DNA from 2 places in the Clostridium sp. JN-1 genome. Region 2 is predicted to be linked to the other one. Evidence: riboswitches for the same ligand, from Rfam matches in the RefSeq annotation. Region 2 holds a riboswitch; the other holds the start of a gene.

Region 1 (19,757 bases), 180 kb from region 2:
GTTGAACCTAGTGTGACATTTTCTGAGCTAATATAACCTCTTCTTAATCCACCAAAATTATATGTATATTCGATGAAATACCAGCTGCCTTCTTTTCCTAAAACTTTTACTGTTTTATTGCTTATTGTATCATCGTTTTCATAATCATCACCTGGTCCAGAATATACTTTTACGCATTCACCAGAACAACCTATCTGTGAACTTTGGCTATGATCTACTACTGGAATGTTAGAATTTGGAGATACATAACTTTGATCGATATATCCTCTTAACTTGCCCTTGTCACTATTGTACTCAATATAATAAGAGTTACCTTCCTTATTTAATACTGTAACTTCGTCATTCTTTACCCACCTTACAGTTTTACTCGATCCTAAAGGTGCATAAAATATATCTGCAGGACCATTTATCTGCACTTTAGTTGATTGCGCAGCTGTGTTTGCATTTGATTGAGTACTAGCAAGAGTTTCATCATCAGCATAAACCTTATTCTTTGAAAGATACAGATTATCTGATATGCTTGCAAAAGAATAAATACTTACAATGAACACTGCCATAAAAAATACTTTTATAGCTTGTTTGATAAAATTTCTCAACTTCTGTCCTCCTTACTTTTAACATACTACCTATTACTTTACCATATAATGTGTTATTAGGTAAAGTCTATAGCCATAAAAGTTATAATTTGAGAGTTTATTAAAGTTATCTCGAGTTCCCTCAAATTATTTGAAAGTGCCTTATCATATCAATTAAATTCAATAAAATATATTATTAAATACTAACTAAAATCTTAAAATAATTTTAAATTTTTATCAAATCAACTACTTGACATTGCAATATACATGCATTACAATATAGTAACTAAGTTGTATTACATGGTAGGTGATATAATGGCTAATACATCTCAATTATTAAAAGGTATACTTGAAGGATGTATCCTAAAAATAATATCAGAGAAAGAAACATATGGATATGAACTCTATAGTTCATTGAGTAATTATGGATTTACGGACTTGTCTGAAGGAACACTTTATCCTCTTCTTATAAGATTAGAAAAGAATAAACTATTATCTTCAGTAACACGTGATTCTCCACTTGGTCCAAAGCGAAAATATTATTCTTTGACTAAACTTGGCGAATCCGAACTTATAGACTTTTGCAAAGCCTGGGATGACATATCAAAATCAGTTAATAAAATTTTGGATGGTGATTCAAATGAATAATATAAATTCTCTAATAAGACAGTTAAATAGTGCTTCTGAAAATTTAACTGATGAAAATAAGGAAGTATTTGATGACATAATAGTATTTATAAGAACATCAAATGTGAAATCGAAAGATGCAGAAGAATTCCTACAGCAGCTTTTAGATAGCTTTTTGACTGCCCAAAGTAAAAATGTAAGTTTGGAAGTTGTTTTAGGAACAGATAATTTTAAAAGTTATTGTGAAGACATAGTAACTGCCTATAAATCAAGTTACAACATATTTTCTAGGCTAGGAGAATATGTCATGTACCTGGGAATGATGATTTTGATACTAGTACCAATAAATTATGTATCTCAAAATTTAGTACAATATATAAAAAGTCGTACATTGAATTTAAGCTTATACTTAAATCTCTCTCTTGGAAGTATAGTAGAATTTATAGTCATAATTATTGGTATAATAATAATTATGTTATGGATAAACAAATCTTGTTTTAAAGAAAAACCAAAGAACAGTAAAAAAGAATTTTTTATTCTTTGGATAATATGTTCACTGTGGATAGGACTAATATTCTTATCATCAATTTTATTAAATAAAATACTTTTATTTAAAATAAATGTTGTAATTATTCTTATTTTAGGAGGAATTTTATATTTCTCAGGAAATTATGCAGCTGAAAAATAAATATATTTACTTTTCTCTGTTAGTTAGTTTTCCTATATAGGGTTTCCAAGTAAAAACTTAACTTACACGCAGAGAAATGCTCTCAAACTGTAAGTACATATAAAAACTTTTTTATCATTCTTAGCGAAGTATTTTAGAAAATCTTAGAACTTTTGATACTGTTTGAGGTACGAGTTTATCAAAGGTTCTTAGAGTTTCAAAATGCTGAACTTTAGAATGATTAAAAGTTTTTATCGTGCTGAAGTTTGAGAGCATTTCCCAGAGTGTAAGTTAAGTTTTGAATTAGAAACCCTACACTTATATGCTATTACACTTATTGCCCTTACACCACTTTCCACAAAACTTGGCTTTTTTACTACATACGACATTCTGTGAATGACACTTAGGACAAGTTACTCTATCTTGCTCATACTTTATATCATAAATTGTACCACAGTCCATACATTTAAATTTGCAAAAGTTTGTTGTATAGTTTCCGCCGCTAATTCTAATAGCGTTACCTTGTGTTAAAGCTAATGTAACCTTTTTTCTTGCACTATCTATTATATTTTGGAATGTTTGTCTGGATACCTGCATTTTTTCTGCACACTCTTCTTGATTCAATTCTTCAATGTCTTTAAGTCTCATAGCTTCAAGTTCTTCAACTTTTAAAACTATCTCTTTAATTTTGCACTTTCTTTCTCCAAAAGGAATAAAATAATTATATTTTGGAAAAAACTCAACTTTTCTAAACTTTGTCGGTCTTGGCATTTTTATTCCCCCTTAAATATCCATCTTTATTCCATATTTTTTAAGCCACTTTTGACTTTCTTTATATCTCCTTTACTTATCATAACAAATTAAGTAACACCTACAAAGTTATTTTATCATATTTGTAATCCATGTTACGCCGCACATAAACTTTTGTCTCATATATAAAAAAGCACAGCCTTTAAAGCTGTACTTTTATTTTAAGCACTTTTTTCTTCTTCTCTATAATCATTTTGAACAACACTGTGTCTTATACCATAAGTGAAGTAAATTAATAATCCTATAGCAAGCCAAATAAGGAATCCAATCCAAGTTACAATATGCATTGATTTCAGAAGAGTCAAACAGCATAATATTGTTATTATAGGTGTAAATGGAACCCCAGGACATTTAAATTTTCTTTCAAAATTAGGCATAGCTTTTCTTAAATATATAACTCCAGCAGATACAACCATAAAACTCAATAATGTACCTATACTCAAAAATTGTACTATTATATCTAGTGGTAGAAATCCTGCTATAACTGAAGCAATAATACCAGTTATTATCGTAGCTATATACGGAGTCTTATGAGTCTTATGAATCTTTGAAAATGCCTTTGGAATCAAACCATCTCTTGACATAACCATGAATATCCTAATTTGTCCATACAAAACAGCAATCATAGTAGAAATCATACCAAGAATTGCACCAACACCGACTAAAGCTGATCCCCAGTTAATACCTATTCTTGCTAAAGAAGCAGGTACTGCATTATCTGAAATTATTTCATTATATGGAACTATTCCTGTAAGTACAACAGCAACTGCGATATATAAAATACTAACTACAGTTAAACATATTATAATACCTCTTGATACATCCTTTTTAGGATTTTCAGCTTCTTCGGCTGCTGTTGAAATTGCATCAAAACCTATATACGAGAAAAATACTGTACTTGCACCAGTAAATATGCCTTTCCATCCAAAAGGAGCAAAAGGTGTATAATTCGATACCCTTATATGTGATACTCCAAGAAATATAAATAGCAAAATTATAAATACCTTAACACCAACTATAATATTATTTACTCTTGCACTTTCATGCATTCCATAACACAAAAGAGCTGTTAAAATTAATATTATCGCAACAGCAGGCAAATCTATTATTCCACCATTACTTGGTGATGCAGCAATTGCCTTTGGAAGCGTAATTCCAGCAGATTGCAAAATACCTCTAAATGTTCCAGACCATCCCGATGCAACTGCACTAGTTGCAACTAAATATTCAGAAGTTAAACACCATCCGATAATCATTGCAACAAATTCTCCAAATGCTATATAAGCATATGAATATGTACTACCAGCTACTGGAAACATGGTTGCAAGCTCACAGTAACATAATCCGCAAAGACATGCTATTATACCACATAAAACAAATGAAATTATAATTCCTGGACCAGCAGCATGAGCTCCTTCTCCCGTAGCTACAAAAATTCCAACGCCAACAACTGCCCCAATGCCAAGCGCTGCTATGTCTTTTGCTTTAAGATTTTTCTTTAAGCCAGTTTTTTCTACGCTTTTCATTAATTCATGTAATGACTTTTTCTTAAAAATATTCATTAAATTGCCCCCCTTTAATCTATATAATTTATTTTTCAAAATGTTATATATTTTTATATTATATAACGAATTTTGAAAAATAAAAGACCCAAAAATTCAACAAACGTTTTCTTTTGACTAAATTTTCTACTTTATATACAAACAAAAAATTTATAATTTTCATTTTATAAATAATTTCCTGCTAAAATTTTAAAATTATTATATTATATAATATATTTTTAACAATTCTTTCAGTATTTTTGCTTAATTCTTATTTTTGTATTTAATTTATAATTTATAAACTAGATGCTCTAAAGTAATGTTGAAATTGATTTTAATATTTGTCACATCATACTAATTATTACAATTTTTATGTTAAATATTTAAATGTAACAACTTATGTGTTATAATAAAGTTGTTATTATTTTAAACTTATCAAGTTCACCCTATTCTATTAATCTACAATTTTATAAAAATAATCTTATATGCAATTTACATATGTTTAATTAAGAAGGTATGTATAGGGTTTCTAGCTTAAAACTTAACTCATACTCAGGGATATATTTGTAAAATGATAGAACATTCAAAAAGTTTTTTGCAACTTTCAGTGAAGTATTTTAGAAAGTCTTAGTAGATTATCTGCAATTCGTAAATTGCAAAAATGCTAAGCATTTTTAGAGGACAAAGAACAATTGACATCGGTCAGTGAAGGAGGATTTTTCTCCGCTGTACTTAAGAAAAATCTTTAATTTAAAAGAAACTCATGTTCTTTTGCTGTCCTATGTCCTCTGTCCTCTGTCCTTTCAAAAATATCCCGGAGTATAAGTTAAATTTGGAATTAGAAACCCTATATTATAAAAATCAATATAGTGAAGGAAGGTATATATTGTGAAGGTTAATATAGGTATTGGTTTTGTTACAGGTCGTAAAAATTTTAAAAATTTGGTTAAGACTTATGTCGAAAGCCTAAATGAATCTCAAATTGACAGTAAAAAAGTCAACATAAATTTATTCGTTAACTTTGATTTAGGATATACAAAGACAAACATCAATGATTACATTATTACTGACAAAAATGTACTTGAAATAATCAATTCAATAAGTTATTTAGACAAAAGTAAAATATCAAATGAAATAGACTACTTGGTTAAAAACAATATAATGACATTAGAAGAATGTAAACTGATATTTGGTGAAGGATATGCAATGAAGAGAAATACAATCTTATATTTTGCTATAAAAAATAACATGGATTACCTTATTTTTATTGATGATGATGAATATCCAGTAGCTCCTATAAAAATTAATAATAAAATAGTCTGGGAAGGTCAGGACATTTTATCAACACATATAAAAAATATTAAAAACTCCGATATAACTTATGGGCGTCAATGTGGGTATATTTCGCCAATTCCAATAATTAAATTTAATAATGATTTTACAGAAGATGATTTCAAACTATTTATAGAATCCATCAGCAACGACATTATAAACTGGGAGTCAATTAAAGAAAAGATGGTAAATAGCGGCGTCACATATGCCGATCCTAAAATCATCAATAGTAATTTAATTGAAGAAGTCAATGAAATAAACGGCATGAAATTCATTTCAGGTTCAAATTTATGCTTTAACTTAAAAAATGTTGATAAATTATACCCGTTTTATAATCCACCGGGTGCCAGAGGTGAAGACACATTTATGAGTACATGCTTAAGTAATTGTACTGTAAAAAAAGTTCCATGCTACACCTTTCATGATGGATTCTCCAAGTATCAACATATACTAAAAGGAGTACTTCCAGGCAAACTAAAGGCTGTAGTTCCAAATACAAATGACATTATCAGGAGATTTCTATTAGCTTCAATAGGCTGGATAAGATATAAACCACTTTTACTCTATATTACAAATAAAAAAGATTATAATGCAAAAATAGGTAAAATGATGGATGACCTTACTAAAGTTACTCCCAAAGTTTGTGCATATTTTAAGAACAAAAAGTTTTTAAATATATTAGATGAACTCAAATTATACAACTTTCATGTAAGGGAACACTATGAAGAGTTTCAAAAAACAAAAGCAGCATGGATTAAAGCCAGAAATTTCGCATCTAAATTCCAGTAAAATTAATTTTTTTACTGGAATTTAGATATAAATTTTCAATTCTTCAAATTTTCCCTTAGAAGTAATAATATCTATTTTAGTAAGTTTATCATTCATCAATCCCACCTCCTTCTATAATCTTTTATTTTCTTTAATATAATCATTTATTCTTGGATTTCTGTAATTGACTATCATATTTATACATCGTAATATATGAATGTGAAAATACAGTTTAGGGAGAATCAAAATTATGAGTGATAATTTTAATAACTTTGAAAAATATAATGAAATAGCTAATTTATTTAAAATACTTGCACATCCAGTTAGGATATGTATAGTTACAGGGCTTCTAAAATCAGGGTCATGCAATGTTAGTCATATGCAAAATTGCCTTGGGATTCCTCAATCTACATTGTCTCAACATCTTCAAAAACTCAGAACGGCAGGGATAATAGAAGGCACGAGAAATGGTCTTGAAATCAATTACAAAGTTTGCAATGAAACAGTAATTAAATTAATTAATACTATATTTGATTAGATACCATAATGTAAAAATTTTATACTTAAATAAAAATAATTTTACCCAGCATTTTAAAATTGCTGGGTTTTTGAATATTATTCATCACTTGCTTGAAATGTCTATATCACCTGATACTGTACTTACATCTATTGTCTTATACGGGTCATTTCCTACCTGCGCAGACGCTTTGCTTTTTCTATCATTTTCATAATTTAATGGGAAATCCCCTTTTATATCTCCAGAAGTACACTCTCCTTCAAATTTAAAACTCAAATTCTGAGGAAGTATCAATTTTACATCTCCAGAAGTAGAACTTGCCTTTGCATACTCACCAATGGACTTGTAATTCATTTTTATATTCCCTGATACAGCTTTCGCATTTCCTGAACCTAAAATATACTTTACCAATATATCCCCTGATGCAGCTTCTATATTGTAATATTTAGAATCCAGACTGGCTATGTATATATCTCCCGAATTTGTTTTTATAGCAGCATTATTTGCAGTAATACTATTTTGAATTTTAAAATCACCGGAACCCTGACTGCAATTTATATCATTTAACTTCATATCTGAACTGAATAAGATATTTCCTGAAGATGTATTTACATCCAGGTCTTTCGCATAATCTTTAGGTATATAAATTTCTATTTTTTCATTAGAAGTATCCTCATCAAAATCAAATATACTAAAGGTAAATGCCCTATTTTTTGCACCTGTTTCAATTTGAATATTATCTCCTTGTTTTTTGATTGTAAACTTGTCTTTATCTTTCAATTTTCTAGATGAACTTTGTACCACTTTTAAACTTGGTTCATTTGTTGTCTGTATAATTACATTACCCCTAGGAAAATTCAAGCCTATTTTATTGCAATTACTTACTTGTATGCTCTGACTTTTTTGTACTATATATGAATCATCAATGTGTCCAAATTCAAACATTCCAAAACTTCCTGCATGTGAAATACCATATACTAAAAATGCTGCAGCTATAAAAGCAATAACTGACCATATTATAATCAATATTTTTATTAATCGTCTATTCATCTCGCTGCTCCCTCAATTTAAAACTTAAAGTTATAATTCTATTAACTGCAGCACCTATTATAAATATAATCCATGAATATGCCCAAGCTCCAAATACAAAGTTTAAAACAAAATACAAAGCAACTATGATAAGCCACATTATAGATTTTATTGACCTCATAATTTCCCTTTGATTATCATTTGAATATTTCCACTCCTTAAATTCTTCCACTAAAGTATCATCACCTTTCACATACTTTGGTTTTGAAGCGTGGTTATAAACTATAAGGCATGTAGCAATAGCATCCATGGTAATCATAATACTCACTGACACAACATCATTTACCATAAAAACCTCATTTAACAGTATTAAAACTACTACACTCATAATATATAAGCCTATTGATATAGATAAAATAAGTGCACTTTTTTTACAATACTCTTCATTATAGTTAAATGCATTTTTATCTTTTAAACCATCTATAAGCTCATCTACATCTCCAATACTTGAAATTGCCATTTTAAAAGCTTCCTCTTCATCTTTTCCAGATGACACTAAGTCATCATATTTATCTATTAGATTGGCTAAAAGCTCCTCCTTAAGCTCATTTGCCCTATAAGTTTGAGGTGTATTTTCAAACAATTCCTCAACACTCTTTCTCAATTTTTCATGCATCTTTAAATACCTCCATTAATTAATTTATCAATCAATTCTTTTGATTCATTCCAATCTAATCTATTTTGCTCTAATACTTTTTTTCCTTCTTCAGTTATAGAATAGTATCTTCTTCTTGCTCCTGTCTTTTGATCTCCCCAATAGGAAGTTATAAGAGACGCTTTTTCCAATCTTCTAAATGCTGAATAAAGAGTTGCTTCTTTAAGTTCATATTTATTATTTGTCTTTTTCTTTATAAACTTATTTATTTCATACCCATAACTATCCTTTTTAACCAGGTGTGCTAAAATTATAGTTTCAGTATGACCTCTTATAATATCTGAAGTTATAGACACTTCATCACCTCGCAATTTCTTTAAATCTTCTGTTGTTAAAACATTACTTCAATAATTTAGTTACATTATACATAAACATACATCGCCTGTCAATGTATATTTAAATCAGACATATATAAAATAAAAAATCCCATTTTGGAAATTTTGACATCAACCTGAAAAACGAATTATCATAATATAAAATATGCATAAATTAGTAGTAAAAAACCTCTATGGATTTGAAAATTGACATTATAGATATATAATGTAAAATAATACTTAAGAAGAGATTAAAATACTATATTATATAGTGATAAGGATGTGTTACTTTTGCTAGGACCTAAAATTAGAGAAATAAGACAGGAAAAAGGGTTAACATTAAACGAACTAGCTGATAAGACAAAATTAACAGCTAGTTATCTTTCTCAAATTGAGAGAAATATTATTGATCCTTCTATATCGTCATTAAGAAAAATTTCAGTTGAGCTGGGAGTACCTATCTATACATTTTTAACTGATGAAAAAAAGCAGAATGTGCTTATTCATGCAGAAAAGCGAAAAAAGCTTGAGCTTCCTAACTCCAGTATTATATACGAATTTGTTACTCCTATGGCTTCAGATAAAGAAGTGAATTCTAAAATGGAAATTATATATTTTCAATTGGATCCTTGCAGTTGGAGTAACGATGAGTTAATGATACATCCAGCAGATGAATGCATATTTATAATTGAAGGTACCGTTGAATTATATCTAGCAGAAGATAAGTATACTTTAAATAAAGGAGATAGTATTTACATACAAGAAAATATACCTCATAGATTTTATAATCCAACTTCCGAAAAGGTCATAGGTATAAGTAGTATATGTCCGCCAATATATTAATTAGTACACTAGTTTATTTTGAAGATTTAAACTGTATTCTTAATAGCAAGAATACAGTTTTTTTGTCTAAATAAGTATAACTTAATTTTTTAATTATTTATTAAAAAATGGTTGAATTTATCTTTAATGTGTAATAGAATAGTTAATAACAAATGAGTTAATAAATACTTAAAAAGTTAATAACTAGTTAATTTATTTTTATTCATGAAAGGGGAGTGTATTGACTATGAATGTAAAACACTGTGAAAATATTGTTGCTCAAGATGCTGAGGTTATTGGAGCTGCTTGCAGGGTACCTTACTATCCAATGGTTGTGAAACGCGGACGAGGAGCTATAATTGAAGATGCTGATGGAAATCAATATATAGACATGTTATCTAGTGCAGGAGCAGCTAATGTTGGTCATTCACATCCTAAAGTTGTAAACGCAATCATAGAACAAGCAAAAGAAATCATTCACTACACACCAGTTTACACATATCATGAACCTTTAGTTAAATTAGCTAAGGAGCTAACAGAAATAACACCGGGAAACTTCAAAAAGAAAGTTATATTTGGTCTTACAGGATCTGATTCTAATGATGGAATGATTAAATTAGTTAGAGCTTATACAGGGAGAAGCAAAATAATTTCCTTTATTGGTGCTTATCATGGATCCACATATGGTTCTATTTCACTTTCTGCTATAAGTTTAAATATGCGCCGAAAAATTGGACCTTTAGTTCCAGATATATATCACATAAATTATCCTCACTGCTATCGCTGTAAGTTCAATAAGAAGAAAGAAAGTTGTAATTTAGAATGTCTACAAGATTTAGAAGATAAATTTAAGAGTTATTTACCACCAGAAGAAGTAGCTGCAGTAATAATGGAACCTATACAAGGTGATGCAGGGATTATTGTACCTCCACAAGAGTATGTTAAAAAGCTGTATGAGTTATGCAAGAAAAATGGAATTTTATTTGCTGTTGACGAGGTACAGCAGGGCTTTGGAAGAACTGGTAAATGGTTTAGCATAGAAAACTTCGGAGTTGAACCAGACATAATAGTTATGGGAAAATCAATAGCCTCCGGCATGCCAATGAGTGCAATTGTGGCAAGGGCAGAGATTATGGATGCATTAGGTCCCATTGCACATGCTTTTACAACTATGGCCAATCCTATATGCTGCAAGGCAGCACTTGCTACAATTAATATAATAAAAGAAGAAAACCTTTTAGAAAACTCCAAAAATTTAGGTAAGTATGCCAAAGAACGTTTTAATAAGATGAAAGATAAATATCCACTAATAGGAGATGTTAGAGGCATAGGACTTAATATAGGTGTTGATTTAGTTAAAGATAGAAATACAAAAGAGAGAGCACAAGAAGCTGCAGCAAAAATTTGTTATAGATGCTGGGAAAAGGGAGTGCTGCTTACCTTTTTTGCAAACAATGTATTACGTGTTCAGCCGCCGCTTGTTATAACTAAAGAGCAGCTTGATAAAGCACTTGATGTTATTGAATCTTCAATAGTGGATTATTTAAGAGGCGACATTCCAGATGAAGTTCTTACTGCAGCCAAGGGCTGGTAGACAAAAAAACAAATTGAAGAATTTATATTGACATTATTTTTAAAGTATGATATTTTAACATTGTAAATAAAATTGAATTTAAATGGATCGTATAACCGGCGGAAGTGGATATAACCACAGGGAGTATGATTCTTGAAAGCCGACCGCCTGGGCAATAATAGTCCAGGCGGTCTTTTTATTTAACATATTAGTAATATTTTCAAAATAACAATATGCATATTTAAGTTGTATACAGCAAAGTAATCTAAAGAAATATTAGAAGGAGGATTTTTATGAAAAAAGAATGGAATAATTTCAATCAAGGAATATGGGCTGAAACTATTGACGTGAGGAACTTTATACAAAAAAATTATACTCCTTATACTGGAGACGAAAACTTTCTTGCACCTGCTGCTTCTAAGACTAAAACTCTTTGGGAAAAATGTGAAGGTTTAATATCAGACGAAATAAAAAAAGGTGGAGTACTTGATGTAGATACAAAAACAGTATCAGGCATAGACAACTTTAACCCTGGATATATAGATAAAGAAAATGAAACTATAGTTGGTCTTCAAACAGATGCACCTTTAAAGAGAATGGTAAATCCATTTGGTGGAATCAGAATGGCAAGACAAGCTCTTGACGCCTATGGATATAAAATTGACGAAGAAATGGATGAAATATTTACAAAGTATAGAAAAACTCATAATGAAGGTGTATTTGATACTTATACAGAAGAAATGAGAACAGCAAGACACGTTGGACTTTTAACAGGTTTGCCTGATGCATATGGAAGAGGAAGAATCATAGGAGACTTTAGAAGAATAGCTCTATACGGAATAGATTTCTTAATAGAGGAAAAACAAAAAGATTTGAAATCATTAAAAGGTGACATGCTTGAAGATTTGATAAGACAAAGAGAAGAGGTTGCTGAACAAATTAAAGCTCTTAAAAAGATTAAATCCATGGCTAAAAAATACGGAATAGATATCTCAAATCCAGCATCAAATGCAAAAGAAGCTGTACAATTTACTTACTTTGGATATCTTGCAGGCATAAAGGAGAATAATGGGGCAGCCATGTCCCTCGGCAGAGTTTCAACATTTCTTGATATATATATTGAAAGAGATTTAAAGCTTGGAATAATAACTGAAGCTGAAGCACAAGAACTAATTGATCAATTTGTAATAAAACTAAGGCTTGAAAGACACCTTAGAACACCTGAATACAATGAACTATTTGCTGGAGATCCAAATTGGGTTACTGAATCAATAGGTGGTATGGGAATAGACGGCAGAACACTAGTTACTAAGAATTCTTATAGATTTCTTCATACTCTTACAAATTTAGGACCTGCTCCAGAACCAAATATGACAGTACTGTGGTCTCAAAATCTCCCAGAGCCATTTAAGAAGTACTGCTCAAAAATGTCAATAGAAACTGATGCACTTCAGTACGAAAATGACGATATAATGAGACCAATATATGGTGATGATTATGGAATAGCTTGCTGTGTATCTGCAATGAAAATAGGTAAAGAAATGCAATTTTTCGGTGCAAGATCTAACCTTGCTAAATCATTATTATATGCAATAAATGGTGGAATTGATGAGAAAAAATTTGAAAAAGTAGTTCCTAATATTAAAAAATTAGATGGAGAATTCTTGGACTATAAAGAAGTTAAAGATAATTATTCCAAAGTATTAGAATATGTTGCAAATCTCTATGTAAATACACTTAACTTAATTCACTATATGCATGATAAATATGCATATGAAGCAGGGCTTATGGCACTGCATGATACTAATGTGCACAGATATTTAGCATGTGGAATAGCAGGACTTTCAGTTGCAGCAGATTCATTAAGTGCAATAAAATATGCAAAAGTAAAACCAATAAGAAATGAAGATGGGATTGCTATTGACTTTAAAGTCGAAGGAGATTTCCCTAAATACGGAAATGATGATGATAGAGCAGATGATATAGCAGTTGAAATAGTAAATACATTTATAAATGAACTTAGAAAAACTAAAACATACAGAAATGCAGAACATACACTTTCTGCTCTAACAATTACATCAAATGTAATGTATGGTAAAAAGACAGGAACTACACCTGATGGAAGAAAAGCTGGGGAACCTTTAGCTCCAGGAGCTAATCCAATGCACGGCAGGGATAAAAATGGAGCTCTTGCATCATTAAATTCTGTAGCTAAAATACCTTATCGTTCAGTTTGCCAAGATGGTGTATCAAATACTTTTTCAATTACACCATCTGCACTTGGAAAAGATGAGACAAGCAGAATAAATAATCTTTCATTTATTTTAGATGGATATTTTTATAAAAGTGCTCATCACTTGAATGTAAATGTAATGAATAGGGAAACATTATTAGATGCAGTAGATCATCCAGAAAAATACCCTACTTTAACTATAAGAGTATCTGGATATGCAGTTCACTTTATCAAACTAACAAGAGAACAGCAAATGGAAGTTATACACAGAACTTTCCATGAGAGAATGTAAATTTAAATTATTGAAGGGATTTGTATGGGAAATATTCATTCTATAGAAAGCATGGGTTTGGTTGACGGCCCTGGAATACGTGTAGTTATATTTTTTCAAGGATGCAGTATTAGGTGTGCATTTTGCCACAATCCAGAGACATGGAAATTAAATTCAGGAATTCATATAAGTGCAGATGAGCTTTTAAAAAAAGTTGAAAGATTTAAAGTTTACTTTGAAAAGTCAAATGGTGGGGTAACATGCTCCGGCGGCGAACCTCTCATGCAGCCTGAATTTTTAATTGATTTTTTAAAACTTTGTAAAGCTAATAATATACACACAGCAGTTGATACAGCAGGCTTTGGCATTGGTATGTATGATGAGATTTTAAAATACACAGATCTTGTTATTCTCGACGTAAAAAGCATAGATGACAATGGTTATAAAAGTTTAACTGGAAAAGGTATTAGTGAATTTTTAAACTTTGTAAAAGCAGTAAATAATTCAAACTCTAGAATATGGCTTAGACATGTAATGGTACCTGGAATAACGGATAGTAAGGAGTGTATGGATAAATTAGTTAGCTTAATAAAAGAATATATTGATCTATCCAAAGTTGATAAGTTTGAAATCTTACCTTATCACACATTGGGATTAGACAAGTATAGAAATTTAAAAATTGACTATAAACTTGAAGGAATAAAAGATATGGATAAAGATACTGCGCTTGAATTTGAAAAATACGTAATAAAAAAACTTTATATTTAAAATGGGAAACTAATGTTTCCCATTTTTTAAATCTTCAAAATTAATTTTTTCAAGTTCAGATGTAAGATTTCTATTTACTTTTTCAAGCACCATATGTACTTCGCATTTCCCTGCTCTTTTTGCAGTACAGTAGTTAGGATCAAGTATACATCTATTTAAACAAATTGGTCCATCTATTGACTCAACAACATTTTTAATTGAAATTTCCTCTGGAAATTTGTTTAGAGAATACCCACCATTTTTGCCCCTATACGAAATTATTATACCTGAAGCCACAAGTTTTCTTAAAAGCTTTAATAAAAACCTCAGTGGAATCCTTTGACTATCTGAAATAGTGGCAGCATCTACTTTATTTCCATATCCAACTTTTGATAGATAAAGTACAACTCTTAATGCATAATCTGCTTCCTGCGTTATTCTCATATATCTTCTCCTTATGTGTAATATTTAAAGTATACTCAACTAGTATACTTTAAATATATTACTACTTATTCTACTTGTCAATAATATAATTATGATGCAGCAAAATTTTAGTTATCTTTTTCTTCTTTTGAAGTTAGTACATTTTCTATCGTACTAAAATTATCCTTATTTTCTTCTATCTTTGATTCTCCACCTACAACACAAATGTAATTTTGCTTTAATACAGCATCCATAACAGGTGCAAAATCTCTTATATCTTGTTCTGTAGTAGATACAAGTTCATCTCTTTGCTTCTGAATGTCAGATTGATTTATGCCTTCTAAATACAGTTCATCCGCTGTAATTCCATCTCCTGCAGGTCCTATAAGTGTATTAACATAATTGTATTGATTATCTACATTTGAAGCTGCACTTATTATATAGTTATCCATCTGCTTTTCATCCACATTAAAGTTCTTTAAGTATTCAGGTATTCCATTAAAAACATCCAAGGTCTCTTTTAAATTAGGATCCATATAAGAATGGAACAAAATAGTACCATTATTCATACTTGATCCTGCCCCATAAGCGCCTCCTTTAATCCTTATGTTGTTCCACAAGTAACCATCTATTATGTTTTGAAGTACCATATACTTACCACTTTGTGTATATCCTGATTTTTTAAGATCTCCGCCTTTAAATACATATTGAACTTTTGAAGGAATGATAATCCCTTCATTTATCTTAGAACTGTCAAAGCTGTATTTATACGTCTGCAATTTTTCATCTTTAAGATTAGCAGCAAACTTACTAAAATTATCTGCAAAATTTCTATAATTATCATCATTTCCAATAAAACTTGCAATCATATCCTGTTTATTGAATACAATATCTCTAACTTGCTGCAGATTTTGAACAATTTCATCACTCTTACTATCAAAGTTTTTATTAAGATCACATATAAATGCATATAGTCCATCATTAACATAATTTTGATATCTGCCGGAACCAGACATATATGATAAAACTTTTTGAAAACCCATAGTATTTCCATCATATGCTCTAGATTGTTCTTGTTTTATCCTCATCTGCTTTATTATTTCTTTCAATCTAGCCTTATCACTTAAATTTGAATTAAAAATAACTTCTTTTAAAAGATCAAAAGATGGCGATAAGTTATCGTCTGCAGATGATATTTGTGCAGCAAACTTTGGGAAATAGGAATCATTGTCTCCATTTTTAACTAAACAATTAGTATAAAATGCCGTGCTTCCATTTATCATATTTTGTTCTAATAACTTTTCCTTAGAATAATTTTTTGTATCTATATTACCAAGAACATTATTTAATAAGTATATGTATCCTAGTTTATCCTGAGGTACCTTAGCAGTATCAAAATACATCGTTACAATATCCAATCCATTAGTATTTATAGGATGATCTAAAACTTTAAAACCACTTTCATTTTTTTCTACAGTTTTATATTCCTTAACATTTTTATTTATATCTGAGCGTGATAATGTTGGAAGTGTATTTAGTTCTTCCTTTGATGGTGGTGTTTCCTGCCACTTCTTTAAGTCCTGTGTATCTTTAACAAGTTCATTTATTTGATCTTTTGAAAGCGAAGCCTTGTATTTTGCTAATTTTCCTTTAAGTAAAGCTTCATTTTTTTCTTCAAGTCCAGGTTTTGGCACCAAAGCTACTAAGGATGAATGGTTATTATCCAGCAAATATTTTTTTATAAGATTTTGTGCATTACTTTTAGCATAAGTTAAATCAGCATCTATATTTAAAAATGTTGTAGGATCTCCCCCACAAAGCCAGCTCATCATAATTAAATTATTATATGCTAATGCATAATCTCCCTGCATCACTCTCCTGCTGTAATTTTGTCTTTTTTCAACTGCATTTAATAAACTTTCATCTATTCCATTTTTAACTATACCCTGAAGTGTATCTGCAATAACTTTCTTAAATTTATTTCTTTGATTTTCATTAACATTTTCTGCTGCTATACTAAGAACAGGTTGAATACTGTCAGCATTAAATTTAACTGATACGTTACAGCCAAATCCATTATCTTTTAAGGCTTTTGTGATGGGTGAAGATGGGAGTCCGCCTAAAAGTGTACTGATAAATTTAAATGAGTTAACTAATTCTTCATTTGTGACTTCATCAATTACATAATTTAAACTTAAATAAGTTTTATTTTTAGTATTTGTTCCGCTTTCAACAGGATATGATACCTTCTTTTCAACCATTTTAGTAAAAGGTTTTTGAATCTTAAGTTCTGTATTTACTTGCTTTTTCGGTATTTTATTTAAGTAATTGTCACCTATAAATTTCAACTTACTATTAATGTCCATTTTGCCATATAGATAAAAATAACTATTTGAAGGATTGTAATTGCTATTGTATGTATCCACAAGTTCATCGTAAGTTAGCTTTGGTATTTCGTCTGGAAGTCCGCCGGATTCATACTTATAAGAAGTATCTGGAAATAAGGATTGCTGTATAGCTCTGCTTAAAATCCAGTCAGGGGAAGAGTAATCTCCTTTCATTTCATTATATACTATGCCATTGTACTTTAATTCACTATCTGGAGAATTGAGTTCATATCTTATGCCTTCCTGTTCAAAAATCTTCTTATCTTTTAATACATTAGGGTAAAAAACTGAATCTAAATACACACTCATTAAGTTTTGGAAATCCTTATCACTCTTGCTAGATACAGGATAACTTGTACTATTGTCCGATGTAAATGCATTTAAAAATGTACTCATGGATTGTTTCATAAGTTGATTTAGAAGATCTTTAACTGGATACTTTTCGGAACCTTCAAGTACAGAATGTTCTATTACATGATTTACACCTGTATTGTCCTTTGAAGGTGTGCGAAAATTTACACACATCATTTTATTGTCACTGTCATTTTCAAGATATATGAGATGTGCACCGCTTTTAAAATGTTCATAAATATAAGCAGTTGATTTTATATCTTTTATCCACTTCTTAGAAATTAATTTAAATCCTCCTAAAGAATCATCATCTATAGACATGGTTATTAATTGTGTATTTGTTTCTGATGCTTTAACACTATTTAATGTCTGCACTGCAAATGTCTGTGATGCAAATATTAAAAGTGTAGTTAATATTGTTATGCCCTTCAATCTTTTAATCATTTAACGTCCCCCTTGTATACGTTTACTTTATATGGATATTTTACTATAGGGTGAATCTTCAGACAGTTTGTTTAAAATAAAATTAGAGCACTTCTAAAACAAGAAGTGCTTTAATTTATCAATATTATTATGCCTTTACTTATCTAAAATTATTATATACTTATTTTTCCAAATTAATTCTTGTATTTTATAGTATATCCTACAGCTAACTTTAACAATATGTATCTTACTTTTTCAATTAACTAGGAAATTATGATAATACTTGACAGACTAATTTATATATACATAGATATACTAATTAAAAGGAATCTATTAACATATAAAAGTTAAAGGAGTGAATAAATTTATGACCCAAACTACTTTGAATAAAAGAGCTAGTTACCATGATTCTGTTGAAGAAATGCTAAAAAGGATAAGAGAAGACAAAATGTCAAATGTCTTTGACAGATATGAACTTCAAGAAAAAATCCGCTGCAAATTTTGTCTTCAAGGGTTAAGCTGCCAACTTTGTTCAAACGGACCTTGTAGAATCAGCGAGAAAACTGGTCAAGACAGGGGTGTATGCGGAATAGGTCCAGATGCTATGGCAATGAGAAACTTTCTTTTAAAGAATATAATGGGAAGTGGTACATATAGCCATCATGCTTATGAAGCCTTTAGAACTTTAAAAGCCACAGCTGAAGGAAAAACACCTTTTAAAATTACTGACATAAATAAGCTTAAGTGGATGTGTGAAAAAGTAGGAATAAATACAAATCAAGAAGTTAACGATATGGCAATTGAACTTGCCACTTTACTTGAAGATCAACAAAGAATTGGTGTAGAAGAAGACAATATAATGGTTAAAGCTTTTGCTCCTAAAAAGAGAAAAGAAGTTTGGAGAAAATTAGGTATATACCCAGCTGGTTCAGTACATGAGGAACAAAATTGTGTTGCCAGCTGTCTTACAAATGTAGATGGAAGCCATGTTTCTCTTGCAATGAAAGCACTTAGACTTGGTATAGCCACAATATATAATTCTCAAATAGGACTTGAAATGGTTCAAGATATACTTTTTGGGACTCCAAAACCTCATGAAGTAAATATGGATTTGGGAGTTATGGATCCAGACTATGTAAATATAGTATTTAATGGACATCAGCCGTGGCCCGGCGCTGCATCAATATTAAAGGCAAGAACAGATGAAGTGCAGCAAAAGGCAATATCTGCTGGAGCAAAGGGACTTAGAATTGTTGGTTCAATAGAAACTGGTCAAGAACTCCTGCAAAGATTTGATATGGATAAAACTTTTGTAGGTCACACGGGAGACTGGCTCAGCATAGAACCGCTGTTAGCCACTGGTGCCGTGGATGTATTTGCAATGGAAGAAAACTGTTCACCTCCAGCTATAGATATGTATGCTGAAAAATATCAAATAACTCTAGTTTCAGTAAGCACTATCATAGATTTACCAGGACTTAAATATAAGATTCCATATGACCCATCAAAAGTTGACGGTATGGCAGATAAATTAATTGACCTTGGAATAGAAAATTTCCGCAAGAGAAAAGAAAGAAATATAAAAGCAGTTGTTCCAAAGAGAACTCAAAAAGCTATAGCCGGCTTCTCTAC
Region 2 (12,374 bases):
AACTTATTTCTGCATCTTCTAAATCTTTATTCGCCATATTTACCTTAGCAATCTTCTTTTTAGGTTTTTCATTTAAAAATACTTTCCCCAAGGGTTTCTTAAGCATAGATTTTATGTGCTGTCCTTTCTTTTGAATTAAGTTCCTTCGCTTTTTGAGCTCCTTAATCTGTCTATCTATTTCATATTCTTGATTTTGTAAGAATCCAAGTGCATCTTCTATACTAATTTTGTTTGATATAATTTCTTTTATTTCTAAAAGAGATAGTCCCAACTTTCTATAAAATATTATAAAATCTAACTTGTAAAATTGTTCTAGAGAATAATACCTGTATCCATTATTCTTAACCAAACTTGGTTTTAAAAGTCCTAATTTATCATAATGTCTTAAGGTTTGAACAGACAAGTTAGATAGTTTAGATATCTCTCCTATCGAAAAATACTTTTCCATAATAAACCTCCCCTGTAACAGCATTAATATGTATATTTATTGTCATTCCATATTATTAGCATATGAATAATTTTAACTTTTAAATTATAACATATATTGATAAAAAAGTAGGAGTTATCACTCCCAATGTAGAAGTTAAAAATAGTATTATATAATTATTTCCAAAAGATTTAGCTTTATCTGCATCAGCAGAGTTAAGTAATATATTTATAGATAGGAGTGAAATCATGAAAAAATTATTAACAGGAAATGAGGCAATTGCCCGCGGGGCATGGGAAGCAGGATTAAGATTTGCTTCAGCATATCCAGGTACACCAAGTACAGAAATATTAGAAAATATTGCAGCCTATAAAAAAGACATTGCTGCAGAATGGGCACCAAATGAAAAAGTTGCTTTAGAAGCAGCTATAGGTGCTTCTATTGCCGGTGCAAGATCTTTAGCAGCAATGAAATTAGTAGGTCTTAATGTAGCAGCAGATCCTCTGTTTACTTCTGCCTATACAGGTGTTAATGGTGGTATGGTTGTAATAACTGCAGATGATCCAGGTCAATTTTCATCCCAAACAGAACAGGATAATCGTAATTATGCAAAAGCTGCTAAAGTTGCAATGTTTGAGCCAACAAACAGCCAAGAAGCAAAAGACATGATAAAAATGGCTTTTGAAGTAAGTGAAAAATTTGATATTCCTGCTTTAATAAGAACGACTACAAGAGTTGCTCATTCTAAAGGATTAGTTGAATATAATGACAGAAAAGAAGTTGAAATTAAGGAGTATTCTAAGAACCCTGAAAAGTATTTAACTGTTCCAGCTAATGCAAAAAAACGCAGAGCATCGCTAGAAGAAAGAATAAAAAAGCTCCTGGATTTTTCTAATAAAACTAACTTGAATTATATTGAATGGAATGATACTAAAATTGGAGTAATTGCTTCAGGCATTTCTTTTAGTTATGCTAAAGAAGTGTTTGGGGATTCAGCTTCATATCTAAAATTAGGATTTACTAATCCGCTTCCTGATCAAAAGATTAAAGAATTTGCTGAGAAAATAGATAAACTATATGTTATAGAGGAAAATGATCCATATATTGAAGAACGAGTTAAACTTTTAGGTTTTAACTGCCTTGGCAAAGAGCTTTTCCCTGCTTTTGGAGAAATGACTCCAGATGTTATTAGAAAAGTTGTATATGGAAAAACTAAGGAAACTAGTTCCTTTGACAAAAGTAAAGTAGTTCCAAGACCACCATCATTATGTGCAGGATGTCCTCACAGGGGATTCTTCTATGAACTTGGAAAAAGGAAAAATATAATGGTATGTGGAGATATCGGATGCTATACTTTGGCTTATGATTATCCATATAACGCTATGGATACAGCTATATGTATGGGGGCAAGTATAAGTGCTGGACATGGAGCGCAAAAGGTTTTCAACATGAAAAAAGATAATAAGATGAGAGTTGTATCTGTTTTAGGAGATTCAACATTCTTTCACAGCGGTATGACTTCACTTTTAGAAGTAACATATAATAAAAGCAACACAGTAAATGTAATATTAGATAACCGTACTACCGGTATGACGGGTCACCAGCAAAATCCAGGAACAGGTTATACACTGCAGGAAGAAGAAACATTCGAAACAGATATTGAAAAGGTTGCCAGGGCATTTGGTATTAAGAATGTCACCACAGTAAATCCAAATAATCTTAAACAGGTAAATGATTCATTAGATTGGGCACTTAACCTTGATGAACCCTCAGTAATTATTACAAAATGGCCTTGTGCACTAAAAAAGCTATCAGATCATGATAAGGAAAGATTTACTGATGCTTTTAAGAGTAAATGTGAAATTAATGATGAAAAGTGTATTGGATGTAGATCTTGTATCAAAACAGGATGTCCATCTTTATCTTTTGACAAGACAGCCAAGAAAGCTAAAATTAATTCAAGTTCATGTGTAGGCTGCGAGGTATGTCTTCAAGTTTGTCCAGTAAAAGCAATTGGAAAGGTGGAAAGATAATATGGTAAAAAGCATTCTTTTAGTAGGCGTAGGTGGACAAGGAACCATACTTGCTAGCAAACTTTTGACAGCAGGTCTTGTTGAGGCAGGTTATGATGTTAAAATGAGTGAAATCCATGGAATGTCTCAAAGAGGAGGATCAGTATCAACTGACGTTAGATATGGAGATAAGGTTGAATCTCCAGTTATTGAAATGGGCGAAGCTGATATAATTGTAGCTTTTGAAAAAATGGAGGCATTAAGATGGCTTAAGTATTTGAAAAAAGGTGGAAAGATTGTAGTTAACGATTATGAAATAGAACCTATGCCAGTTGTTTCCGGAAAAGTAGATTATCCTAAAGAAATTATAGAAGAACTTAACAAAAGTGCTGTAACAAAGGTTATAGATGCTGCAAATCAAGCTGAAAAACTTGGAAGTCCAAAGGTTATGAACGTAATATTGCTCGGAACCATTATTAAATTGATGGGACTTGAGGAAATAGATTGGAAAAAGATAATTAAAGATAATGTTAAAGAAAAGTTTGTTGACTTGAACCAAAAAGCAGTTAAAGTAGGAATGAACTTAGTTTAAGTTAAGGAACTTAACAAACGGTACCGAATAGTAATATTGATGCTTAAAGGTGTCTGAAATTTCAAGCAAGCTTAAAGTTTCAGGCGCCTTGTTAAATATTTAATTCCATTCCAGTCCTAATATGTGAAATTTTATTTCCTAAGACACTTTCCAATTTTTTAAATGCCTTTTCTCCGGTACAATGTCCTGTATAAACTTTTTCTATATTTTCATCCAATATCTTTTTTATGAGTACATCAATTTCTTCTTGAGATGGATTTAAGAATTTTATTAAAGGAATCCTAACTAAATGAAAACCCCCTATTATTGCTTTAATTTTTAAGTTTGGAAATCTCTTTCTTACCGTTTCAATCATATTAGCTGTACCATTATGGGAACAGCCTGTAAAAATAGTTAACTCATTTTTCTCCTTAATAACCATAATTAATTCATGGTCAAACTTATCTCTAATTATTTTATTTCCATCTCTAACAAATAAATATTTGTTTCCTTTAGGAATTTTATATCGCTTCTCTATATCAGTAATAATATATACGTTATCCATTATTTCTATAAATTTATCGATATAATTAATTCTGTATAAATATTTGTTAAACACCATTTTATTGATTCTAACACTTTTGCTAAATAACATGGTGCGAAAATAGAAATCCCGTTCCACTCCTCTTTTGCAATAAACTTTTGCTTTATCATTTATTTGTAAAAATGATAAAAGTCCCCCTCCATGGTCACCATGGCCATGTGAAAGAATTACAGCATCAATTTGCTGCAAATTTATTCCCATCTTATTTGCATTTTTTATAAAATTCCCGGTTCTGCCTGTATCAAAAAGTATACGTTTATCATTTGCTTCTATGTATATAGACAAGCCTCGTTCACAAATCAGGTCTTTTGAATAACCCTTTGTATTTTCTATTAGTATATTAACCTTCATATTTATCTCCCTTTTCCAATAAGGTTTCTAGTTCCAAACTTAGTTTATAGCTAAAAGTAAAGTAATGTATAGTTATTTTAATTTGCAAACTCAACTTATACACAGGGAAATATATACAGCCTGAAGGCACATTAAAAACTTGTTAAAAGTTTTTACAGTGTCAAAGGCTGTACATATTTTCTGGAGTGTAAGTTAAGTTGCAAACTAGAAACCTTATATCTAAATAAGTTATTATTTAAAATTTATATATGATGGGTAATTCCACTTTTGTAATTCCTCTACAGGTAAAGCTTTAGGTTCCTTATACCCATTAATCAATAAAACCCTGTAATAAATTTCAGCTATTTCCTCTACATATTTTGCCTTAAGATAAGTACTATCTATATCTTCACCTACAGTTATAACTCCATGACTTTCAAGTAAACATGCATCTGATTTTTTAAGAGGTTCAACTATTGATTCTGCAAGTTCTCTAGTACCAGGTCTGCCATAAGGCGCAACATAAACAGTTCCTCCATAATACATAGCTTCATAAACAATTGGTGGAATTTCTTTCTTTAATACTGCAAAAGATGTGGCAAAACGTGAATGTGTATGTACTACAGCTGTAACATCCGGCCTTGAGTTATATGCATAAACGTGCATTAATAACTCACTGCTTGGTCTGCGATTTTTATTATTCTCTATTACATTCAATTTTGAATCCACTACACATATATCCTCATAAGATAATTCTTTTCTGTCAACACCAGAAGGAGTTATTACTATATATCCTGTTTTTTTATCTTTAATACTAAAATTGCCGGATTTGTGTTTACATAAACCTTCATCATCTGCTTTTTTGGCAATTGAAACTAATTTCTTTTTTATATCTTCAAGCATCATACTTTCTCCTTTCTACTTCAATTTCCTTTTTCATATCTATTTCCTTATCTATCTTCTTCATATATTTTGCATACCAAAAAAACAATCCTACAAAACAAACAAATGATACAAGTCCAATTACATCTCCATTTACTATATTAGCTGCATGTGCTATACACCATCTAAATTCTGGTCCCTCTATTCCATAGTAGGTTAATAATTGTCCCTTGGGAACTGTCAATGTTTTTTGGGCTATAGCCAAATTTGTAAGAATAGGTGCAAATTGAGAAGAAACTACCAAATATATAGGTGTAGTTATCACACCCATTATGAACATCTTCACTAGATTCCCACCAGTTACTATTAGTGCAGGCACAGTTGCTGCTACATTTATAATTGAAGCTAATGGTAAAACACTGTTTATTCCAAACTTAGCAAGTACTATGGCAAATATAAGTTCAACAGGAACAAGCAAAATACATGTAACCCAAAGTTCCGAACTTCCTCCAAGTACAGACCAATCTATACCTATGCAAAATTCTCTACCTTTATATTTCTTTTTCATATATTCACCTGCAGCCTCAGCTATTGGCCCAAGTGACTCAAGAAAAAGATTTGCTACTAAAGGAAAAAGTACTAGTGCTGTAGCAATTTCTACTCCTGTTTGCAATATAACCTTAACACTGCACCCGCCAATACTTGCAATTAAAACTCCTACTATAAATCCCATTACACTGTTTTCGCCAAATATACCTATCTTTTCTTTTAATTTATTTGAATCTAAATTTATTTTATTAATTCCAGGAATAAAATCTAAAAGTCTACTTAACGGTGCTAAAATTACACCCTGCAAATTCATAACATGGGGACAAGTTACATTGTTCATCTTAGATAATCTACCTACTGACTTTTGAACTATATCTGCATTTTTTAATTCAAATACTACCTCAATTGCTGCTGCAATAAGGGCAAGAGGTACGCTGTGAGTTAATGCAGCAACTATAGTGGCTGTTAATATTTTACCCCATACGTTCCACATATCCACATTCAAACAATTTGTCCATCCAAATGCCAGCATTAATATATTTATACCTATTTGTATAGGAAAAACTATTAATGCATAAGGCCATGCCCATGCTATAGCTGCAACAGGTGCCCATCCTACGTCCATTGTAGTCAATTTTATCCCTGTGCTACTTACAAATGCATTTGCAGCAGGACTAATAGATTTAAACATAAACTCCAGTACTACGTTCATGCCTGTAAAGGCTATTCCAAGAGTTAAACCACATACTATGGCTTTTTTTAATTTCATTTTAACTCCTAGTGCTATTATAATCATTACTATTGGTAAAAAAACTGCAGCTCCTAAATCCAGTATATATTTTACTACATAACCCATCTTGTTCCTCCATTCTAAAATTTAACTTTGTATGCCCCCTTTTTACATACTTTTATGAATAAGTTTGATATATTAAAAGAGAGCATATAAATTTACTTTATTATCTTTCGCAAATTTTCCTCAAATGGAGGATATACTATCCCCTTTTCTGTGACTATAGCAGTTATATTTTCATGTGGAGTTACATCAAAAGATGGATTATATACTTTAACGTTCTTAGGTGCTGTCCACACCCCAAATCTGCAAGTAACTTCCTTAGGATCTCTTTCCTCTATAGGTATATCTTTGCCACTTGGAGTACTCAAATCAATGCTTGGAGTAGGTGCAGCTATATACATCGGTATATTAAAATATTTAGCTAAGATAGAGACTCCAAAGGTACCTATTTTATTTGCAGTATCACCATTTGCAGCTATTCTGTCACAGCCTACTATTACTGCATCAATTTTATGCTGTGCCATAACTACAGCTGCCATATTATCAGTAATAGTTGTTACATCTATTCCAGCCATATAAAGCTCAAGTGCCGTCAATGTTGATCCCTGCAGTCTAGGTCTTGTCTCATCCGAATATACTTTAAGATGCCACCCTTTTTCCTTTGCAAGGTACATAGGGGCTGTAGCTGTACCATATTTGGATGTTGCCAGCTGCCCTGCATTACAGTGGGTCAAGATACCCATCCCATCTTTTAGAAGGGTAATCAAATTTTCTCCTATGGTCCTGCAAATTTTTATATCCTCACTGTGAATGTTTCTGGCTTCAATTTTTGATATCTTCTTTATTTCATCAATAGGCTTGTCCTTTACTTCTTCAATTTTCTTTAGCATTCTTTTTAATGCCCATGAAAGGTTTACAGCTGTAGGTCTGCTTGAATTTAAATAACTAGCTTTTTCTTTTACTTCTTCATAAAATTCTTTGAAAGAACTTTCTGTTGCATTCTTTATTCCAAAATATAATCCATAACCTGCCGTAACTCCTATAGCCGGTGCACCTCTAACTATCATGGTTTTTATAGCATCGTACACACCTTCTACTGAGTCATAAGTTTTATATTCTATAGAATTAGGAAGCTTGGTTTGGTCTAATAACACAAGCTCCTCCTTTTCATCATTCCATTGAATTGCTAATAATTCAGACATTATTTTGCCTCCCTATATGTTTTTTTACATTTTTCAACTAATAAAATAAATTCATCAATTGAATTCACATTATTTCTTTCCACAAGTATTGCTTGGCCAATTTCTAAACCTAATATTTGTGCTTTAGCTCTTTCCTGTAAATCTTCTATTTCATCTAAGTCTGGTACATGAGCCATGCCAATAATTCTCCTCATAATTTCACAAGAACAAAATCCAATAGTTTCATGTAATAAATTTTTTATATAGTATTCCTTATAACTAGGTACTTTTGTTATTATATCCTTTGACTCATTTTCCCACAGATAATCAAATTCCTTATAAAACTCATTCCATATTTGTACAATTGAATTAAGTAAATATTCCCTATACTCCTTTATCTCACTTTGACTTTTATCTTTTCTACCTTCCCACGATACATAATTTAAAATGAAATTTGCAAATAGCAAACCTATATCATATCCATATGGTCCATAAAAAGCAAATTCACAGTCAAACACAATGCTTTTATCTTCATTTATAAATATAGATCCTGTATGTAAGTCTCCATGAAGCAGCGCTTCTGCCTTAGTCATAAATATATTTTTCAATTTGGAAACTTCAAACCATACTTTTTTATTATTCCAAACTTTTTTTACATAATCCTTTATACATTCGTTTACATTGTTTGATTCAGCATCCATATAAGGATCATTTAAAACAAGTCTTTCCGTTATATCACAAAGTTCGGGGCTTATAAATTTTCCAACAATTTTTTTCTTTTCCATTGGGCTCATTCCCATATCAGATGTTAAAAACAAATTTCTCGCCATGAATTTTCCTATTTGCTCTGGAAATTTATTAAACATTTTCATTTCCATTAAACCTTTTCTTAAAACTTCCATATCCCCTAAGTCTTCCATTACAGTTAAAGCATATTCATTACTATGATAGTATACTTTTGGCACACTATTAGGACATACTTTATTTTGAAGTTTTAATGTCTCAGCTTCAATTCTATTTCTATCTAAAGTTAATTTCCAACCTTCCCCTGCAACTTTCAAATAGGGTAATGCTTGTTTAACTATAACTTTTTTGTTATTATCCATGTCTTCCACTCTAAAAACAAGATTTAAATTTCCATCTCCTACTTCTTTACTCGTAACTTCATGATCCTCGGGAAATATATTTATTTTTTTTAAATATTCTCCAATAGTGTCATTTGTCATCGCTTTATACTCACCCATTTTTAAAACCTCCATTTGTTTTATATTGTGAACAGTGATTGTTTAAACAAGTATATGTTTATGTTTAACATATGTTTGTTTAAATATTACACCAATATGTTCAAACTTGCAATCATCAAATTGTATTAAAAACTACTAAATTTTATAAATCTTAAATAATATACTTAATATTTCTCTTTATATCCAAAGAAAATAATAATTTGAGATAACATTCTTTCATAAATAACATTACTATGATATATTTAATATATTAATTTAATCTTTATCTTCAATTAAGGAGGTTTTATACCATGACACAAGAAGAAAGAAGATTATATATTAAAAAGATTTTAAATTACAACAAAAAAGTAGAAACAAAAGACTTAAGCAAAGATTTAAATGTATCAGAAATGACTATACGAAGAGACTTGGACTATTTAGAAAAAAAAGGCATATTAAAGAGAGTGTTAAATGGTGCCATATTGAACTCTATCAACAAAATAGATCCAATAGATGATAGCTTAAATATAAGAATGAATCAAAGTATAGAGGAAAAAAAAGCTATAGCTAAGTATGCAAGTACACTAATAAATGATGATGATATAATATTTCTAGATGCTTCAACCACTGTCTGTGCATTATGTCCTTACATATTAAATAAGAAAATAACTATAGTTACAAATTGTATTAGAATATGCAATTATTTTAATACAATTAAAAATATAAATATTATTCTTGCTGGTGGAATATTAAGATGTGGAACGTTATCTTTAATAGGTACTGATACCAATAAATTTTTAAAACAATATAATACAAATAAGCTCTTCTTATCAGGAAAAGCTTTGTCACTCAAAGACGGACTTACAGATGTGAATACTTTTGAAATAGAAGCTAAGAAAGCAGCTATGGAAAATACAAAAGAAATTATATTGCTGATAGATCATACTAAATTAAACCAAACTTCTTTAATTAAAGTTTGTGATACAAACAATATATCTAAAATAATAATTGACGGTTTCAAAAACTTTTCACCTGAAGAACAAAACACAATAGATTTTATAAAAAATAGCGGTACTGATATAATTATAGCTAATTAATGTTATTAAATACATCTATATGTTAGAAATCTCAACCATTAAGTTACATTGCAATTCATAATATAAAAACAGAGGACATAGGACAGAGGACAATTGACAGAGTTAGAAAGAATAATATGCTTCAAATAGATGTTGTTGAAGACATAAAAGGATGAGAGATTTACTATAGAAGATAATTGGAATAATCCACTATTTATAAAGGTAAAATTTCAAAATAAGCTGGAAATTTTTTATTAAAGTTTTTAGGTAAAAGGGTGAGTGTATCTATTTTTACGACCTATCGGTCTGCAAGCTTACCAGCTCTTTAATTAAACGTAAAAAAATACAATTCCAGTAAAAATAGAATTTTTACTGGAATTTAAGTGCTAAATCCCTGTTAACTTAGAAGAGTACTCCTGAGGAACAAAAGAATAAGGGTTTCTTTTAAATTAAAGATTTTTTAGAGCACAGCGGAGAAAAATCAACCTTCTCTGTCCTATGTCCTCTGGCAATGGAAAAATTTACACCCCTGGGGTGAAAATTCTGTTTTTATTATACAATTGGTATATACTTTCCTTTTTGCTTTGGTATAAAGCCCTCACGTACAAGGATGTGAAGAAATACTTGAAGCAGTGCAACTAACATGATAACCTCTATTGGAAGCATAATTGTATTTTTAATTAAGCTCTTTACAAAGAAATAATAATATCCCTTACCAAACAAAATTGCACTCCAAAGTGAGCCAAGTCCTACATGTATAATAAAGTTAACTAGAAATTTCATGACGAAAATCCTTAAAACAGAAATTTGACTGTGATATAGAAAAATTCCATAAATAAAGAATTCAAGCATAGTTGATAAAGTATAACCTGGGAAAAAAATATTAGAAGGCAAAATTACGAAGCCAATCAAATCGTAAGCCAATCCAGTAAACAGACCTACAACGGGACCAAAGATCATAGAACCAAAAGCCACCACTAGAAAAGAAAATGAAATACGAAGGTTTATTCCTACAGGAATGTAAATTGAACTTAAAACAGTGCCAAGCGCAATAGTCAAGCCGGCAAAAACAAGTGATCTCAATTTATGAACTTCTGCAGCTGCAGCAGTCCAATATCCAGTTGTAAAAATTGAATCAATACTATTTTTAATCATAAAAAAATTCCTCCTTAAATTGGCAAAACTTCATGCCACATAGAGGAAGATATCTCCAATATGCAGCAGCGGGATGCGATAACTGTATGGCAACATCAACATAAGATATTATAAATATGTTAAATGTTTCCGTCCTGAGATCAACTCCCCGTTTCTCAGACACATAACCCACGATTATCTACTCTGCCATTTTTCTTAATATACAAATCTAACCTAAAAATTAATAATTAAGTAATCCCTCCTTTCAAAGATAATACAAAAAAGCCGACTATCCGGACTTATCTGCCCAGACGGTCGGCCTTTTCTGTCATACTCCCATGTGGTTATCCACGTCCGTCAGTCATATGACTTCTTAACTATTAAATTACTACCAAAATCCACTCTTGTCAATATCATGCGGCATTTTTCTATTCAAATAATTCACTCTTTACTTTAATAAAATTTGCCTTTCCAACTTGAATAACAAAGCTTTTACCTGGATTTTGCATTACAAAATTATTAAACTTTTCGCCATCTACCTTTACAGCATTTTGAGATATAAGGCGCCTAGCTTCACTATTACTTTTAGCAATTCCGCTTCTAGTAATAACCTTTATCAAGTCTATTTCATCATTTGGTGAAAAGCAGTCCTCAGACAGAATAAATTCACAAACATCATCTGGAATGAGATTTTTCTGGAACACAGTTTTAAAATGTTCTTCAGCAGATTCTGCTTCACTTATGCCGCAGTATAAAGTTGTTATTTCTTTTGCAAGGCGCATTTTAATGTCACGCGGGTTTGTTTCTGGATTATTAAGCTTTAACTTAATTGCTTCAACTTCATCTGGGTGAATATCTGTCGCAAGTTCAAAGTATTTAATAATAAGATTATCTGGAATAGTCATTGTCTTTTGGTAAATTGAAACAGCATCTTCAGATATTCCAATATAATTTCCCAAACTTTTACTCATTTTTTCAACACCATCTGTACCTTCAAGTAAAGGCATAAACAGAGCTATTTGACTTTCCTGGCCATAATCCTTTTGTAATGTACGGCCCATTAGAACATTGAAGGTTTGATCTGTGCCGCCCATTTCAATATCTGCCTTTATCTCTACAGAATCATATGCCTGCATTAATGGGTAGAAAAATTCATGCAGTCCTATAGGTTCATTGTTTTTATATCTTTTCTCAAAATCATCTCTTTCAAGTATTCTTGCAACGGTAACTTTTCCAGCAAGTTTTAATATATCTTCAAAATTAAGCTTAGACAGCCACTCGCTGTTAAACCTAACCTCCGTCTTATCTCTATCAAGTATTTTGAATATCTGTTTTTCGTAAGTTCTAGCATTTTCAAGTACCTGCTCAGTTGTCAATTGCTTACGAGTTTTGCTTTTGCCTGTAGGATCACCAATTTTGCCAGTAAAATCACCAATTATAATTACTGCACGATGTCCTAAATCCTGCATTTGTTTAATTTTTCGAAGCACAACTGCATGACCAAGATGTATATCTGGTGCAGAAGGATCAAGTCCGAGTTTAACTGTAAGAGGACTGCCTGATGCTGCGCTCCTTTCCAGCTTTTGCTTTAA

What was found. A riboswitch is a leader RNA that binds a small molecule or an ion and turns the genes downstream of it on or off. The one in region 2 is predicted to bind ZMP and ZTP.
Region 1: another riboswitch for ZMP and ZTP. It lies ahead of pflB (formate C-acetyltransferase); the one in region 2 lies ahead of EBB51_RS04590 (folate family ECF transporter S component).

The regions. Positions count from the first base shown of each region.
Region 1 is NZ_CP033465.1:746,232-765,988, reverse strand. Features, by position in the region: gene EBB51_RS03855 (hypothetical protein) at 1-596, opposite strand, end outside; gene EBB51_RS03850 (PadR family transcriptional regulator) at 891-1,223, shown strand; gene EBB51_RS03845 (hypothetical protein) at 1,216-1,890, shown strand; gene EBB51_RS03840 (DUF134 domain-containing protein) at 2,188-2,640, opposite strand; gene EBB51_RS03835 (amino acid permease) at 2,841-4,241, opposite strand; gene EBB51_RS03830 (hypothetical protein) at 5,109-6,341, shown strand; gene EBB51_RS03825 (metalloregulator ArsR/SmtB family transcription factor) at 6,571-6,858, shown strand; gene EBB51_RS03820 (DUF4097 domain-containing protein) at 6,943-7,887, opposite strand; gene EBB51_RS03815 (permease prefix domain 1-containing protein) at 7,880-8,542, opposite strand; gene EBB51_RS03810 (PadR family transcriptional regulator) at 8,545-8,877, opposite strand; gene EBB51_RS03805 (helix-turn-helix domain-containing protein) at 9,187-9,738, shown strand; gene EBB51_RS03800 (aspartate aminotransferase family protein) at 9,965-11,311, shown strand; ZMP/ZTP riboswitch at 11,393-11,471, shown strand; gene pflB (formate C-acetyltransferase) at 11,584-13,815, shown strand; gene pflA (pyruvate formate-lyase-activating protein) at 13,840-14,562, shown strand; gene EBB51_RS03785 (Rrf2 family transcriptional regulator) at 14,572-14,985, opposite strand; gene EBB51_RS03780 (insulinase family protein) at 15,093-18,146, opposite strand; gene cooS (anaerobic carbon-monoxide dehydrogenase catalytic subunit) at 18,493-19,757, shown strand, end outside.
Region 2 is NZ_CP033465.1:927,996-940,369, reverse strand. Features, by position in the region: gene EBB51_RS04635 (MerR family transcriptional regulator) at 1-448, opposite strand, end outside; gene iorA (indolepyruvate ferredoxin oxidoreductase subunit alpha) at 676-2,460, shown strand; gene EBB51_RS04625 (indolepyruvate oxidoreductase subunit beta) at 2,462-3,031, shown strand; gene EBB51_RS04620 (MBL fold metallo-hydrolase) at 3,123-3,965, opposite strand; gene EBB51_RS04615 (class II aldolase/adducin family protein) at 4,197-4,847, opposite strand; gene EBB51_RS04610 (PTS transporter subunit IIC) at 4,840-6,231, opposite strand; gene mtnA (S-methyl-5-thioribose-1-phosphate isomerase) at 6,324-7,370, opposite strand; gene mtnK (S-methyl-5-thioribose kinase) at 7,370-8,593, opposite strand; gene EBB51_RS04595 (DeoR/GlpR family DNA-binding transcription regulator) at 8,884-9,669, shown strand; gene EBB51_RS04590 (folate family ECF transporter S component) at 10,201-10,803, opposite strand; THF riboswitch at 10,868-10,991, opposite strand; ZMP/ZTP riboswitch at 11,081-11,157, opposite strand; gene tyrS (tyrosine--tRNA ligase) at 11,211-12,374, opposite strand, start outside.